3 regions of the Providencia alcalifaciens genome follow, and region 1 is predicted to be linked to each of the others. Evidence: predicted binding sites of a transcription regulator. Region 1 holds the regulator's gene; each other region holds the start of a gene.

Region 1 (4,981 bases):
GATCGCGCATTTTTTGTGAACTCAGGTTCTGAAGCGAATGAAGCCGCATTCAAGTTAGCGCGTCGTTATGCCATCACCAAATATAGCCCATATAAAACGAAGATCATTGCATTCAAGCAAGCGTTCCACGGCAGAACATTATTTACTGTCTCAGTCGGTGGGCAAGCGAAATATGCAGATGGTTTTGGTCCAAAGCCTGCGGATATTATTCACGTGCCTTTTAATGACCTTGATGCCGTTAAAGCCGTGATTGATGAAAATACTTGCGCGGTGGTATTGGAGCCTGTTCAAGGGGAGGGCGGAGTAACCCCGGCGACATCAGAATTTCTGCAAGGAGTACGTAAACTTTGCGATGAAAATAATGCATTACTTATTTTTGATGAAGTGCAAAGTGGTATGGGGCGTACGGGGAAATTATTCTCTTATATGCATTATGGTGTGACTCCCGATATTTTAACCACGGCAAAAGCCCTCGGTGGCGGTTTCCCTATCAGTGCGATGATAACAACTGCGGAAATTGCGAAAACAATGGAAGTAGGTTCACACGGAACAACTTATGGCGGTAATCCGCTGGCGTGTGCGGTCGGTAATGCTGCTTTTGATATTATCAATACCGATGAAGTACTTGATGGGGTTGCTAAACGTCGTGAGTTATTTGTCGCCCATTTAAACAAACTTAATGACCAATATGGAATTTTTGCTGAAATTCGCGGTATGGGCTTATTAATTGGCGCAGAACTAAATGGCAAATTACTGAATCGCTCAAAAGATATTTTGCAAGCTTGTGCGGCAGAAGGGCTGATGATGCTGAATGCGGGCACGAATGTATTGCGCTTTACACCATCGCTGATTATTTCTGAAGATGAAATCAATAGCGGTATGGCGAAGTTAGAAACAGCAATTAGTAAACTGTTGGGTTAATTGTTTTTTTATAGTAACAGAGGCATATTTGCCTCTGTTACTGAACTATTATTCAAGTTGTTACTTGTTATTAAGCTTAGCTAATTTTATTTTAATCTTCGCAGAATGTACTTCTTCTTTGGCTATTTGCTCGCTTAGACTATTTAGACCATGAAGGGTTTCTTGCGTTTTTTCCAACAGCGCATCTAATTTTTTAGTATCGGGTTTTCCTTGATTTGATGCTATGTCTGGTGAGTTTTCATTTAGTGAAAACTGATATTTTTCACTATTATGTTTAGCTCTTAGCATTGATGTTTTAGTTTGGTATATTTTCCCATCAAATTGATATGTTTTTTTCTTTGGCTTCACGAAAAAATATGTTTTTTTCTGCGGTGTCTCTGTATTTTCTGCTTTTTTGCTTTTTAACTCATTATTTTTTTGAGTGGTAATATGATCATTTTTTATATGCATCTTTGTTGTTTCTTCTGAACTATATCCTGATTCCCCCGTTGTTTCTGAAAAATAGCCAGATGAGTTGGAATTTAAGCTTTCATTGCTAGAAAATAGTTTACTTTCTCGTTCGTTCAGTGAATCCATATCTTTAAGAAGTCGATTTATTGACTTCATGTCTGTTTTATCGACAAGTAATTTATCGAGCTGATGAGTTGATGGAATTGCTAATTTAACGAGGCGCTCGGTAATTTTTTTTTGTAAATTATCTTGCAAGTCACTAGTGTCATTATCCCAATCAAGCTCATCATTGAACTCAAATTCGGTATCACTGCTCTTTGTTTTATTCTCATTTTTTATTTTTGAAATAGAATTTTTCTGTATCATGCTTGATTCAGCTTCTTTTTTTATTCTCTCTTCATCTGCTTTTATTGCATTTTCTTTGTCTGTCTCTATTTTTTTTAATTGCTCATCCAGATTGGATTTTAATGATTTTAGCGTGTTAAGGTTATTTTCAATCTTTTGAGTCGAAGCGGTGTTTTGATAAGTTATTACATTGTTTTCTATTGTTTCTTCATGTTTTTTTTGGGTTTCAATTATGTTTTTAAAGGTAACAAAAAATTTTTCATTATTATTTTTTTTAAAGATATTTTTTAAATATCGAATACCTTTTTCATGTGTTGATTTTATTTCTAAAATAAAATTTGAGAATCGGTTTGATGAACGTTTTAAATTAAACTCTTTAAAAGCGTTGGTTTCTGGAGTGCTTTTTTTATCAATTATCATTAGCTCGGCATCCTGTTTTTCATTAATAAATGGTTCGTTTTTTATTGAGACGAAATGGTTAAAAATACGTGGGGATTTAAGAATTAAAAAATGGTCATTAACTTCAATAGCTTCATGGTATTTATAGGGAAGTTTTATTTTCTCTACTGGAGGGGAGTATTTAATTAGGTTAATTTCTTTTTGTTCACTTGGTTCAAAATGGCAAGTCGATACGGCAAAATGTTTTTTTTGATAATTTAAATTAGGTAGGTGGTTATTTTCAGATACGCATAAACTAATATTATTTGTTTTTTTTATTTCATTAGATAATGATGAAGTGGTTATCATTTTATTATCATTGATATTAATGATGCTTTCGTTTCTTGGATTGATATTTTTAATCATCGTGTCGTCAACTCTTAATAATGGTTTAGTTACCACTATCTTAGTTTGATAATTAACTATAATTATATAAAGAAACGATACTCATCAATGAACATATATAAATGAGGGGGGAATATAAAGGATCTTAATTGAGAGAAAAATAGCTTTGTACGTGAAGTATAAAGCTATTTCAATATAGAAGCCTCACCAAGAAGGGTGAGGCTAACAAGGGGATCAGCGAGTACCGTAAACAACAATCGTTTTGCCGTGTGCGGAGATTAAGTTTTGATCTTCCAGCATCTTTAAAATACGACCGACAGTTTCGCGAGAACAACCTACGATTTGACCGATTTCCTGACGAGTAATTTTGATTTGCATACCGTCTGGGTGAGTCATCGCATCAGGCTGCTTAGCTAAATTCAATAATGTTTGAGCAATACGACCAGTAACATCTAAGAATGCAAGGTTACCCACTTTTTCGGACGTGGTTTGTAAACGACTCGCCATTTGCGCAGAAAGGCGCATCAGAATATCTGGATTGACTTGAATCAGCTGACGGAATTTTTTGTAAGAAATTTCCGCGACTTCGCAAGCAACTTTCGCGCGAACCCACGCAGTTCGTTCTTGCCCTTCTTCAAATAACCCAAGTTCGCCAATGAAATCTCCCTGATTTAAGTAAGAGAGAATCATTTCCTTGCCTTCTTCATCTTTGATTAAAACAGCCACTGAGCCTTTAACAATGTAGTAAAGGGTTTCTGCTTTTTCACCCTGATGTATCAGAGTGCTCTTGGATGGATACTTATGAATATGGCAGTGTGACAAAAACCATTCAAGAGTAGGGTCTGTTTGTGGCTTGCCGAGAACCATTAGCGTTATCCTCTGTATGTTATTGCAACCTTTCGAAAAGTAGGGAAAGGCTGACTTCAAAGTGTCTAGCTTAGCATATTAAGTCACATTGATACCCATTATTAATATCGCCCTAGGTCAATGCAAATTAATATCAATTGTATAATATAATCAATTAAATCGTTGAGTATTGATCTTAATCCTATCAACTAACCATTGTTTGTATCATATCCAATGCGGAAAGTCTCCCCTGTATCGCTTCAGCTTAATAATGCTGATATAACATTATCTAGATATATGGAACAATGTGGCGATAAATATCACTATTTTCGAGAGGAATAAAAATGGAAGCACGCGTAAAGTGGGTTGAAGGGCTCTCTTTTCTAGGTGAGTCAGCATCAGGTCATCAAATTATGATGGATGGCAATGCAGGCGACAAAGCACCAAGTCCGATGGAAATGGTTCTAATGGCGGCAGGCGGATGCAGTGCGATTGATGTGGTTTCTATTTTACAAAAAGGTCGTCAGGATATTGTTGATTGTGAAGTGAAGTTAACTTCACAACGTCGTGAAGAAGCCCCGCGTTATTTTACGGATATCAACCTGCATTTTATTGTGACGGGACGTGAATTAACGGACAAAGTGGTGGAGCGTGCGGTTCAACTTTCAGCAGAAAAATATTGTTCCGTTGCTATCATGTTAGAAAAAACGGTAAATGTGACTCATAGTTTCGAAATTAAAATGCCGTAATTGTTTTCTTGATAATAAGATGCTTATCGATAATTAAGATAAACATCTTATTATTTATCTATTTAATTAGAATCTCAAACTATCCATTTCGTTGTTTCATTAGTTTTTCTACTAATGGCATCATAATAAGCTCCATCGCGAGTCCTAATTTCCCACCGGGTACTACAATGGTATTTATCGCTGAAATAAACGAGCCATTTAACATGGATAATAAATAAGGAAAATCGATCTGTTCTAATCCTCTAAAGCGAATAACGATAAAACTTTCGTCCTGTGAAGGAATTGCTTTGGCAGAAAAAGGGTTAGAGGTGTCAACGGTAGGAACCCGTTGGAAGTTAATATGAGTACGAGAAAACTGTGGCGTAATATAGTTAATATAATCACCCATCGAACGTACCACGGAATCCATGACTGCTTCACGAGAATGCCCTCGCTCGGTGGTATCGCGGATCAATTTCTGAATCCATTCAAGGTTAACAATCGGCACTACACCTACAAGTAAATCAACATGTTGTGCAACATCGTGCTCAGGGGTAACAACACCGCCATGTAATCCTTCATAAAACAGCACATCGGTATTGGCGGGTAGCGATTCCCACGGGGTAAATGTGCCGGGTTGCAGACCGTAAGGCACCGCTTCATCGTAAGTATGTAAATATTTCCGAGATTGGCCACCACCCGTTTGGGCATAATCAATTAGGGTTTGTTCAAGTAGAGAAAAATCATTGGCTTCTGGGCCGAAATAACTGATATGGCGTCCTTGTTCGCGGGCTTTACGAATGGCCATATCCATTTCAGGGCGGGTATAACGATGAAAACTATCGCCTTCAAGGGTGGCAGGGCGGATATTTAATTGATGGAAAATTTTACGAAAAGCTTGGCTCGTT
Region 2 (4,981 bases), 1.7 Mb from region 1:
TATCTAAGTGAGCTAAGAAGTCCGCTTCGGCAACACCGGCTTCACGGATAGACTTAGGAATGCCTAAATCAGCTTTCATCTCTTCTAACCAAGCCAGTAAGCGTTCAATTTTCGCACCAGTCCGGTCACCTGCTTTGGTTAAGCCTAAGTGGTCTGCAATTTCAGCATATTGGCGACGTGCTTGAGGGCGGTCGTATTGGCTGAATGCTGTTTGCTTAGTTGGGTTATCATTTGCGTTGAAACGAATTACGTTACAAATCAATAGGGCGTTTGCTAAACCGTGTGGAATATGGAATTCAGATCCCAGTTTATGCGCCATTGAGTGACAAACCCCTAAGAAGGCGTTAGCAAAAGCAATACCTGCTAATGTTGCCGCATTATGAACTCGCTCTCTTGCTACTGGGTTTTTTGCCCCTTCATGGTAGCTTGCTGGCAGATAATCTTTTAACAGGGTCAGTGCCTTGAGGGCTTGGCCATCAGAGAACTCATTTGCCAGAACAGAAACATAAGATTCTAATGCGTGAGTGACTGCATCCAGACCACCAAATGCGGTTAAGGATTTAGGCATATTCATCACGAGGTTAGCATCAACAATCGCCATATTTGGTGTTAATGCGTAGTCCGCTAATGGGTATTTTTGACCCGTTTTATCATCGGTCACAACAGCAAATGGTGTCACTTCTGAACCTGTACCTGAGGTGGTAGTGATAGCGACTAGTTTTGCTTTAACACCCATTTTCGGGAACTTGTGAATACGTTTACGGATATCCATAAAGCGCAATGCTAATTCTTCAAAGTGTGTTTCTGGATGTTCGTACATCACCCACATGATTTTCGCGGCATCCATTGGGGAACCACCACCTAAGGCAATGATCACATCCGGTTGGAAGGCTTGCATTTGCGCTGCACCTTTACGCACAACGGATAATGTTGGGTCAGCTTCGACTTCAAAGAAAACATCGGTTTCAATATGGTGCTTTTTCAGAACATCGACGATTTCATCAACATAGCCATTATTAAATAAGTAGCTATCGGTCACGATAAAGACGCGTTTTGCACCATCAGTGGCTATCTCTTCTAAAGCAATTGGAAGACATCCACGGCGGAAATAGATTGAACTAGGAAGTTTATGCCACAACATATTTTCAGCTCTTTTTGCCACGGTTTTCTTATTGATTAAATGTTTTGGTCCTACGTTTTCAGAGATGGAGTTACCACCCCAAGAACCACAACCCAAGGTTAAAGATGGTGCCAGTTTAAAGTTATACAGGTCACCGATACCGCCTTGAGAAGCAGGGGTATTAATCAAAATACGCGCCGTTTTCATTTTTTCGCCAAAATAGCTGACACGGTCATGCTGGTTATCTTGGTCAGTATAGAGACAAGATGTGTGACCGATACCGCCCATTTCCACTAATTGCTCAGCTTTCTCTACCGCATCTTCAAAGTTTTTAGCGCGATACATTGCTAAGAGTGGGGACAGTTTTTCATGGGCGAATGGCTCTGACTCATCAACAAGTTTGACTTCACCAATTAAGATCTTAGTCGTTTCAGGAACGACAACACCGGCCATTTCTGCAATTTTAAATGCAGGTTGACCCACGATAGCCGCATTTAAGTTGCCATCTTTCAAAATGATATTTTGTACCGCTTTGAGCTCTTTGCCTTGCAGCAGGTAGCCACCATGGGTAGAGAAACGCTCACGGACTTGATCATAAACTGCATCAACGACCACAACAGATTGCTCAGATGCGCAAATCACGCCGTTATCAAATGTTTTCGACATTAAGATAGAGGCAACGGCTCGTTTGATATCTGCGGTTTCATCGATAACAACTGGCGTGTTACCCGCACCAACACCAATCGCAGGTTTACCGGAACTGTAAGCCGCTTTCACCATGCCTGGGCCACCTGTTGCTAAGATCAGGTTAATGTCAGGGTGATGCATCAGTGCATTGGACAACTCAACAGAAGGGGAGTCAATCCAACCAATAATATCTTTTGGTGCACCAGCTTCAATGGCCGCATTCAATACAATCTCAGCAGCACGGTTGGTCGCAATTTTAGCGCGAGGATGTGGAGAGAAAATAATTGCGTTACGAGTTTTTAAGCTAATTAATGATTTAAAAATTGCAGTCGAGGTAGGGTTAGTGGTTGGAACGATACCACAGATAATACCAATCGGTTCAGCAATGGTGATGGTACCAAAAGTTGGGTCCTCAGACAGAACACCACAGGTTTTTTCATCTTTATATGCGTTGTAGATATACTCAGAAGCGAAGTGGTTTTTAATCACTTTATCTTCAACAATCCCCATGCCTGATTCTTCAACTGCGAGTTTTGCTAATGGAATTCGTGCATCAGCCGCAGCAAGGGCAGCGGCACGGAAAATACGATCCACTTTCTCTTGAGAGAAGCTGGCAAATTCACGTTGAGCTTTTTTGACACGAGCAACAAGTTCATTGAGTTCAGTAACGTTTGTTACGGACATATAGATTACTCCTGATAAAGTTAAAATTTTTAAGCCAATGAGCAAAGTATCTAAAAAAAGCTGTTGTAACTAGAACATCCAAAACGACCATTCCAAACAAGCAACCAAAACAACAGTATAGATAAACTTAATAATAATGCTTTTCGCTCATGCTAATTGGCTTATAAATCTCAGAAAAATAGCTCAAAAAGTAAAAATTAACTGATTAATCACCGCATTCATTAGTTGAGAATAGATTAACAAAAAGGGAATTTAATAAAGTGATCTAAATCACAAAACATGCAAGCTGACTCCATTCAGCATGCCGTTTTTACAGGGCTCATTGATTTGCAAAAAAATGATTAATTTATCGCTAAAAAGAGGCGAATAAATCCCCCTTTTTTGGTCATTAAGATAAGCTGCAATAAATAATTCTACTAAGATGCACAAAATTGTTCTTTAACTAAGGATTTTAGCGATTTCAGTGATAAAATTAGTTCAGGTAATCGTTTCTTGTTTAAGAATTTTATGAGGGTATTAATGGGTGAGCGCAACATTACTTGATTTATCAGGCTATATTAAATTTTTTATTGGTCTATTTGCGTTGGTAAACCCGGTTGGTATCCTGCCTGTGTTTATTAGTATGACAAACTATCAGACCGTTGCGAGCCGCAATAGAACCAATACGATAGCCAACTCATCAGTCGCAATTATTCTTTGTATATCGTTGCTGGTGGGGGATTCGATATTACAGCTGTTTGGTATTTCAATTGACTCATTCCGTATCGCGGGGGGAATTCTGATTGTCACCATCGCGTTATCGATGATCAGCGGTAAAATTGGTGAGGACAAGCAGAACAAACAAGAAAAAACAGAAACTGCAGTGCGCGATAGTATTGGCGTAGTACCGTTAGCGCTTCCATTAATGGCTGGCCCCGGTGCAATCAGTTCGTGCATTGTCTGGTCATCGCGATGGACGGGCTGGCAGAACTTTATTGGTTTAGCGTTAACCAGTATTTTGTTCGCTTTTTGCTGCTGGCTGTTGTTCCGCTCTGCATCTTTATTGGTTCGTTACTTAGGGCAAACGGGGATCAACGTTGTCACCCGTATCATGGGCCTGTTACTTATGTCATTAGGTATCGAAATCGCTGTAACTGGTGTTAAAGCCATATTTCCAGGACTTTTATAGTGAGCATTATTTAGCCGTCTTACGAGACGGCTATTCACATCCGCCTTTCCCATCATTCCATTATTCCTTTCGAGTTCAAAATTTTTACTCAATTATCTTGGCTTGTTCTGTGCAACCAAACTGTCCTTTACAATCAAAATAGTTCCTCTGTGCGATAAATTTGAAATGTGATTATGTGTCGCACTTTTTGCAAAATCAGGCATAAAAAGTAAGGAAATGTGAGCTGCGTAAATTTATTCACTATTCTCATTAGAGATTGTTAATGATATGTTTGGATTATTGTCGGTGAAGATTTTAAGAGTGACTTAAGGTTTTTTATTATCTATTTGTTTTTGTTTGAGTATTTAAAGGTTTTGAAAGTGTGCCACTCTTTTTGAATAGGTTTTTTAACTTTAGATGTTAAATAAATGTAATTTCTTATAACTTTTTTTTATAAGCTTTCTGAGCAAAATTGCATCTCTAAGGAAAGCTTTTGGTGGTTAAATTAGAAAACAGCATAGGAAACAGTGACTAAAGCAGCAGTAAATCAACAATGTGGAGGCGTGCCAAACGTCGTTCAACATACGTTGAAACGTTAACTGTAAAACCATAACCATGAAATGGAGAAGGCGTAACGATGAAACTTACTACCAAGCACAGTTTACTTTCCTGTCTCATTTTCTCATTAGCAATTTCTGCTCAAGCCTCATCAATCCCCGATAAATCCTCATTAAATAAATCATCCATAAATAAAATAGTGGTCAATAACGGTTCAGAAGTGACTTCACTCGATCCTCATAAAGTCGAAGGAGTGCCTGAAGGCAATATTATTTTAAATTTATTGGAAGGGCTGGTTTACGACGATATTAATGGAGTGGCGGTCCCTGGCATGGCAACCCATTGGAAAAATGAAAATTACACTGTATGGACATTTACCCTACGCGATGATGCCAAGTGGAGTGATGGCACTCCCGTTGTTGCAGAGGATTTTGTATATAGTTGGCAGCGTTTAGCGGATCCCAAAACCGGTTCGCCTTATTCCAGTTATTTACAAAATGCTTATATCGAAAATGCAGACGCTATTTTAAAAGGTCAAAAACCCAAAGAGTCATTGGGTATCAAAGCGTTAGATGACAAACACTTGCAAGTCACACTAAGCCATCCTGTCCCGTATTTTATTGACATGCTTTCCCACACTTCAATGAAACCAGTTAACCGTAAAGCCATTGAAAAGTATGGCGATAAGTGGACTCAACCGGGTTCCTTTGTGGGCAATGGTGCCTATGTTTTGGATGAGTGGACGGTAAACGAGCGAATTATCATTAAGCGTAATCCGTTATATT
Region 3 (4,981 bases), 1.4 Mb from region 1:
ACAGATCTCTTGGCCTGAGTTGTTATTACCTACATTACATCAATTTGCTACTAACGATCATCCGGCGGTGAGAGCTGTAGTATTACGCCGTTTACCTCATTTACAGCATATTTTGCCTGAAGTTGGTTGGATAGTATTTGAATTAATAATGCGGAAAGGTAGTGAAGGACTTTGGGATATTGCTGAGCGTTGTCTCTATTATTCTTATCATCATGAGTATGATAGGGTTTCTCCATGGTTAAGTGTGATTGTGTCTGAAGGCATTAAGGATGGATTTCAAGCATGGGGAAGAATATCTGCATTAGCTGTATTGTCAGGAAAAATAGAAAGTTGTGATTTTATAAAACAAATAAAAGAGTTAAATGATAGTGATGCATGGAAAGGAGCGATAGATGTTTGGACACATTGTGAAAATTTTAAACAACATTCTAATTTATGTCTTGCGGGTTTATCTGCGGCGTTAAGTGATGATAATCAATACCCCTCTATATTAGTAGAGTCGATGGGTAGTCTTTTTAGAGAAAAAGAATCTGTTGTTATTTTACCTATGCAAATGTTAGAGCGCTATTTTTCATTAATATCTACGAGTTCTGAAGCATCCAGAATTGGTTTATTCGATTTCGGTGCATGGTTAAATATTGTTTCATGTATAGATCCTTTGTATGCATTAAAAGCTACTGAGATTTATTTTGAATATATTCGTACAGTAAAAGCCTACTTACATGATTACAATAAGCATTTAGTGCAGTTATTGACTCGCTTATTTATACAAGCAGAAGAGCAGGAAGAATCAGATGATGGAGAAATGCTACATCGAGTAGTTGCTTTGCAAGATACGATGTTGATTTTAGGTGTTGATGAAGTGGATACATGGTTAAAAGCAGCTGAAAGACCATGATGATTACAGTTAGTTTTTTTACCCTAAAACTTGCAGTGGTCATGATGAAAAAAGCCTGTTTCAACTGAAAGTTGAAAAGACCAGCTAGATTAACGTAGCTTGAATTTTGGGAAAAGCTGAGACACAACCAAAAGAAAAATCCACTCAGTTGCATGGATTTCAAAAGGCTTTATTTCATATAGGGCATCGAACGATGCCCTATAATGAGCTAAAACAACTACACGTTAAACAGGAAGTTCAACACATCGCCATCTTTAACGATGTAATCTTTACCTTCTGCACGCATTTTGCCAGCTTCTTTCGCACCTTGTTCACCACGGAATTTGATGAAATCTTCGAATGCAATAGTTTGTGCGCGGATAAAGCCTTTTTCGAAGTCAGTGTGGATTTTACCTGCTGCTTGTGGAGCTGTTGCGCCAACAGGGATAGTCCATGCACGCACTTCTTTCACGCCAGCGGTGAAGTAAGTTTGCAGGTTTAATAATTCGTAACCTGCGCGGATCACACGGTTCAGACCTGGCTCTTCAATACCTAAATCAGCCATAAACTCATCACGCTCTTCATCGTCCAGCTCGGCGATGTCAGATTCGATAGCGGCGCAAACAGGCACAACAACAGAACCTTCGGCTTTAGCGATTTCGTAGACTTTGTCTAAGTATGGGTTATTTTCAAAACCATCTTCATTGACGTTAGCAATGTACATGGTTGGCTTCAGGGTTAAGAAGCTTAAATAACGGATAGCGGCTTTATCTTCTGCAGTTAAATCTAATGAACGCAGCATGCCAGCTTGTTCTAAGTGTGGCAGGCATTTTTCCAGCGCTTCTAATTCTGCTTTTGCGTCTTTATCGCCGCCTTTTGCGCGTTTTTGTACGCGGTGAATAGCACGCTCACAAGTATCTAAGTCAGATAGTGCTAATTCAGTGTTGATCACTTCGATATCTGCTTCTGGGTCAACTTGGCCAGCAACATGGATGATATTGTCATTTTCGAAACAACGAACAACGTGACCAATCGCTTCCGTTTCGCGGATGTTAGTCAGGAATTGGTTACCAAGACCTTCACCTTTCGATGCGCCTTTTACCAGACCCGCGATATCAACGAATTCCATCGTGGTTGGCAGGATGCGCTGAGGCTTCACAATTTCAGCTAATTGATCAAGACGTGGGTCTGGCATTGGTACAACACCCGTGTTTGGTTCAATTGTACAGAAAGGGAAGTTGGCTGCTTCGATGCCGGCTTTGGTCAATGCATTAAACAGAGTGGATTTACCCACGTTAGGCAGACCAACGATACCGCATTTAAAACCCATATGTTTCTCACCTTAATAGCGGGGGCAGGCGAGTGCTGCCCCTAATGTTTAGAAAATTGGCGCTGATTATACACAAAAACTCGTGTTTGATGAAATCAACTCTTAGGCTGTGGCTTTAAAACCGTGTAAGCGATTGATAGCTTTGTCCATTCCGTCGGATAACAGAATGTCTGTGCAGCGCACAGATTCATCAATCGCATCATCAATAAGCTTTTGTTCAGACAGGGGCGGCTTGCCTAAAACGAAACCAACAACTTTATTTTTATCGCCTGGATGCCCTATACCAATGCGTAAGCGGTAAAAGTTCGGGTTATTGGCAAATTTACTTTGAATGTCTTTTAAGCCGTTATGTCCGCCATTGCTGCCACCCAGTTTCATTTTGGCCACACCCGGCGGTAAATCGAGCTCATCATGGGCGACTAAAATTTCATCTGGGTTAATGCGATAAAAATTGGCCACTGCCGCGACGGATTTACCGCTTAAGTTCATAAAAGTGGTCGGAACCAGCAAGCGAATATCATTGCCATTAAGATTGATTCGAGCCGTGTAACCAAAAAATTTAGGTTCTTCTTTTAACGACTGATTATGGCGTTGTGCCAGTAAATCAACATACCACGCACCAGCGTTATGGCGGGTCTGCGCATATTCAGCGCCCGGATTGGCTAATCCAACAATTAATTTTATTTTACTCACGGGGACTTTTTCACTGTCAATGTATAGAAATTGGTGACTAGTTTACCTTGTGTCGGGGTGGATGTACAAAATTGTCATGGATAAGATTTCGCTAGTGATAATTAGCTTATGAATTATTCGTTAATACCATTATTAGTTGTTAAATTGATAAAAAGCACTTTTTGAGTAGATATCCTTAAACTCTTCTATACATGTGAAGCTTATCGCAAATAATTTTACTTAAAGAGCTATACTCTTTACATAAATATAAAGTTTTATCGAACTTTTCTTCAATGCTTGCGTATCAGTTTACTGATATTGGAGGTAGATATGAAACGGAAAATGGTTACTCTTATTGGTAATGGCTTGATGGGTTTGGGTATGGTCGTGATGGGAGGAAGCATCGGTTTAAACCTGTTCTCTCATATTGTTGACTTAGGGTTGTCCGATGACATCATCAATGGCTCACTGTTTGGGATCTTTATCGGTGCGTTGGTTTGGTTAGTGGGCGCAAGAATGGGCGGTAAAGAGAAAGTGGAAGACCGTTACTGTTTGGTGAAACGTCAATTTCATTCCCGTAACGATAACCACCGCTACCCATAATCAGTTAGGCTGAAATTCATCAATGAACGTTCTCAATGAACAGAAATGGGTCATTGAAAAATAGATAAAATCTAAATAAGAGTGAAATTCGATATCAACGATTTCACTCTTATTTTTTGCCTGAAACCACGCAAAGTGAAACTGCTTAAAAAATAAAGCCCCTACGGTTGATGAACAACAGTAGGGGCGCTACTTATAAATTTTGTATCGTGACCACAATGAATGTGGTGCAATGAAGCACATTTCTCGCCTCAATAATTTAATAAAAAACTATTGAAACCAGCATGTTAAAACGGGGTCATTAAGACCCCGCTTTAGAATTAGTGCTCGAACATCGCAGAAATTGACTCTTCATTGCTGATACGGCGAATAGCTTCGGCCAGCATGCCTGAAAGGGTTAGGGTGCGAACTTTGTTCAGCGCCTTGATTTCAGGAGAAAGAGGAATTGTGTCACAAACAATGACTTCATCGATCACAGAGTTTTTGATGTTGTCTACAGCATTACCTGAGAAGATTGGGTGAGTTGCGTAAGCGAATACACGCTTAGCACCACGTTCTTTCAGCGCTTCAGCTGCTTTACACAGTGTGCCACCAGTATCAATCATATCGTCAACTAAGATACAGTCACGACCAGAAACGTCACCGATGATGTGCATCACTTGAGAAACGTTTGCGCGTGGGCGACGTTTATCAATGATTGCCATATCAGTATCGTTCAGTAATTTCGCGATTGCTCTAGCACGAACGACGCCGCCGATGTCTGGAGAAACAACGATTGGGTTTTCTAAATTCTTCTGCAACATATCTTCCAGAAGGATTGGGCTACCAAATACGTTATCTACAGGAACATCAAAGAAGCCCTGAATCTGCTCTGCGTGTAAGTCAACAGTAAGAACACGGTCAACGCCCACACTGGACAGAAAATCGGCAACAACTTTAGCGGTGATTGGTACACGGGCAGAACGTACGCGACGATCCTGTCTTGCATAACCGAAGTAAGGGATAACAGCGGTAATACGACCAGCAGATGCACGGCGCAGGGCATCGACCATAACAACCAGTTCCATCAGGTTGTCATTGGTTGGTGCGCAAGTTGACTGGATGATAAAAATATCACCACCGCGAACATTTTCATTAATTTGAACACTGACTTCGCCGTCGCTAAAACGACCAACAGCCGCGTCTCCAAGATTAGTGTAAAGGCGGTTAGCAACACGTTGTGCTAGTTCCGGTGTAGCGTTACCAGCAAAAAGCTTCATATCGGGCACGAGAAAAACCTCAGGCTTGCGTCCAGAGAGATATTGTTGACCAACAGCAATGATGGATAAGTCATCACTATCGGTGCAATACACGGGTTATCCCAGCGCGGAATTTGTGCACAGGAGAAACATTCGCTCCTTGAGCGACGAATCCTTGCACCCACGATGGGGATTTATTTAACACCTTCAGGGCATCCGCTTGGGTTTCAAATTCAGAAAACACACAAGCGCCTGTTCCTG

What was found. The regulator CRP, encoded in region 1, controls carbon source genes, mostly activating them, when cyclic AMP is high. The targets are predictions, from matches to a motif close to ATGTGANNNNNNTCACAT.
Region 2: LDO73_RS09520 (YchE family NAAT transporter) is a predicted target of CRP. The motif match lies at 2,750-2,767, and genes of this name have one in related genera.
Region 3: pth (aminoacyl-tRNA hydrolase) is a predicted target of CRP. The motif match lies at 3,092-3,109, and genes of this name have one in related genera.

Annotation. Positions count from the first base shown of each region.
Region 1 covers NZ_OU659204.1:371,735-376,715, forward strand. The annotation lists gene LDO73_RS01640 (aspartate aminotransferase family protein) at 1-921, shown strand, start outside; gene LDO73_RS01645 (hypothetical protein) at 982-2,520, opposite strand; gene crp (cAMP-activated global transcriptional regulator CRP) at 2,734-3,366, opposite strand; gene LDO73_RS01655 (OsmC family protein) at 3,690-4,094, shown strand; gene LDO73_RS01660 (phosphoribulokinase) at 4,174-4,981, opposite strand, start outside.
Region 2 covers NZ_OU659204.1:2,067,024-2,072,004, reverse strand. The annotation lists gene adhE (bifunctional acetaldehyde-CoA/alcohol dehydrogenase) at 1-2,491, opposite strand, end outside; gene LDO73_RS09520 (YchE family NAAT transporter) at 3,015-3,659, shown strand; gene LDO73_RS09515 (ABC transporter substrate-binding protein) at 4,276-4,981, shown strand, end outside.
Region 3 covers NZ_OU659204.1:1,762,707-1,767,687, forward strand. The annotation lists gene LDO73_RS08140 (AAA family ATPase) at 1-898, shown strand, start outside; gene ychF (redox-regulated ATPase YchF) at 1,116-2,207, opposite strand; gene pth (aminoacyl-tRNA hydrolase) at 2,310-2,900, opposite strand; gene LDO73_RS08155 (DUF2583 family protein) at 3,210-3,482, shown strand; gene prs (ribose-phosphate diphosphokinase) at 3,803-4,750, opposite strand; gene ispE (4-(cytidine 5'-diphospho)-2-C-methyl-D-erythritol kinase) at 4,818-4,981, opposite strand, start outside.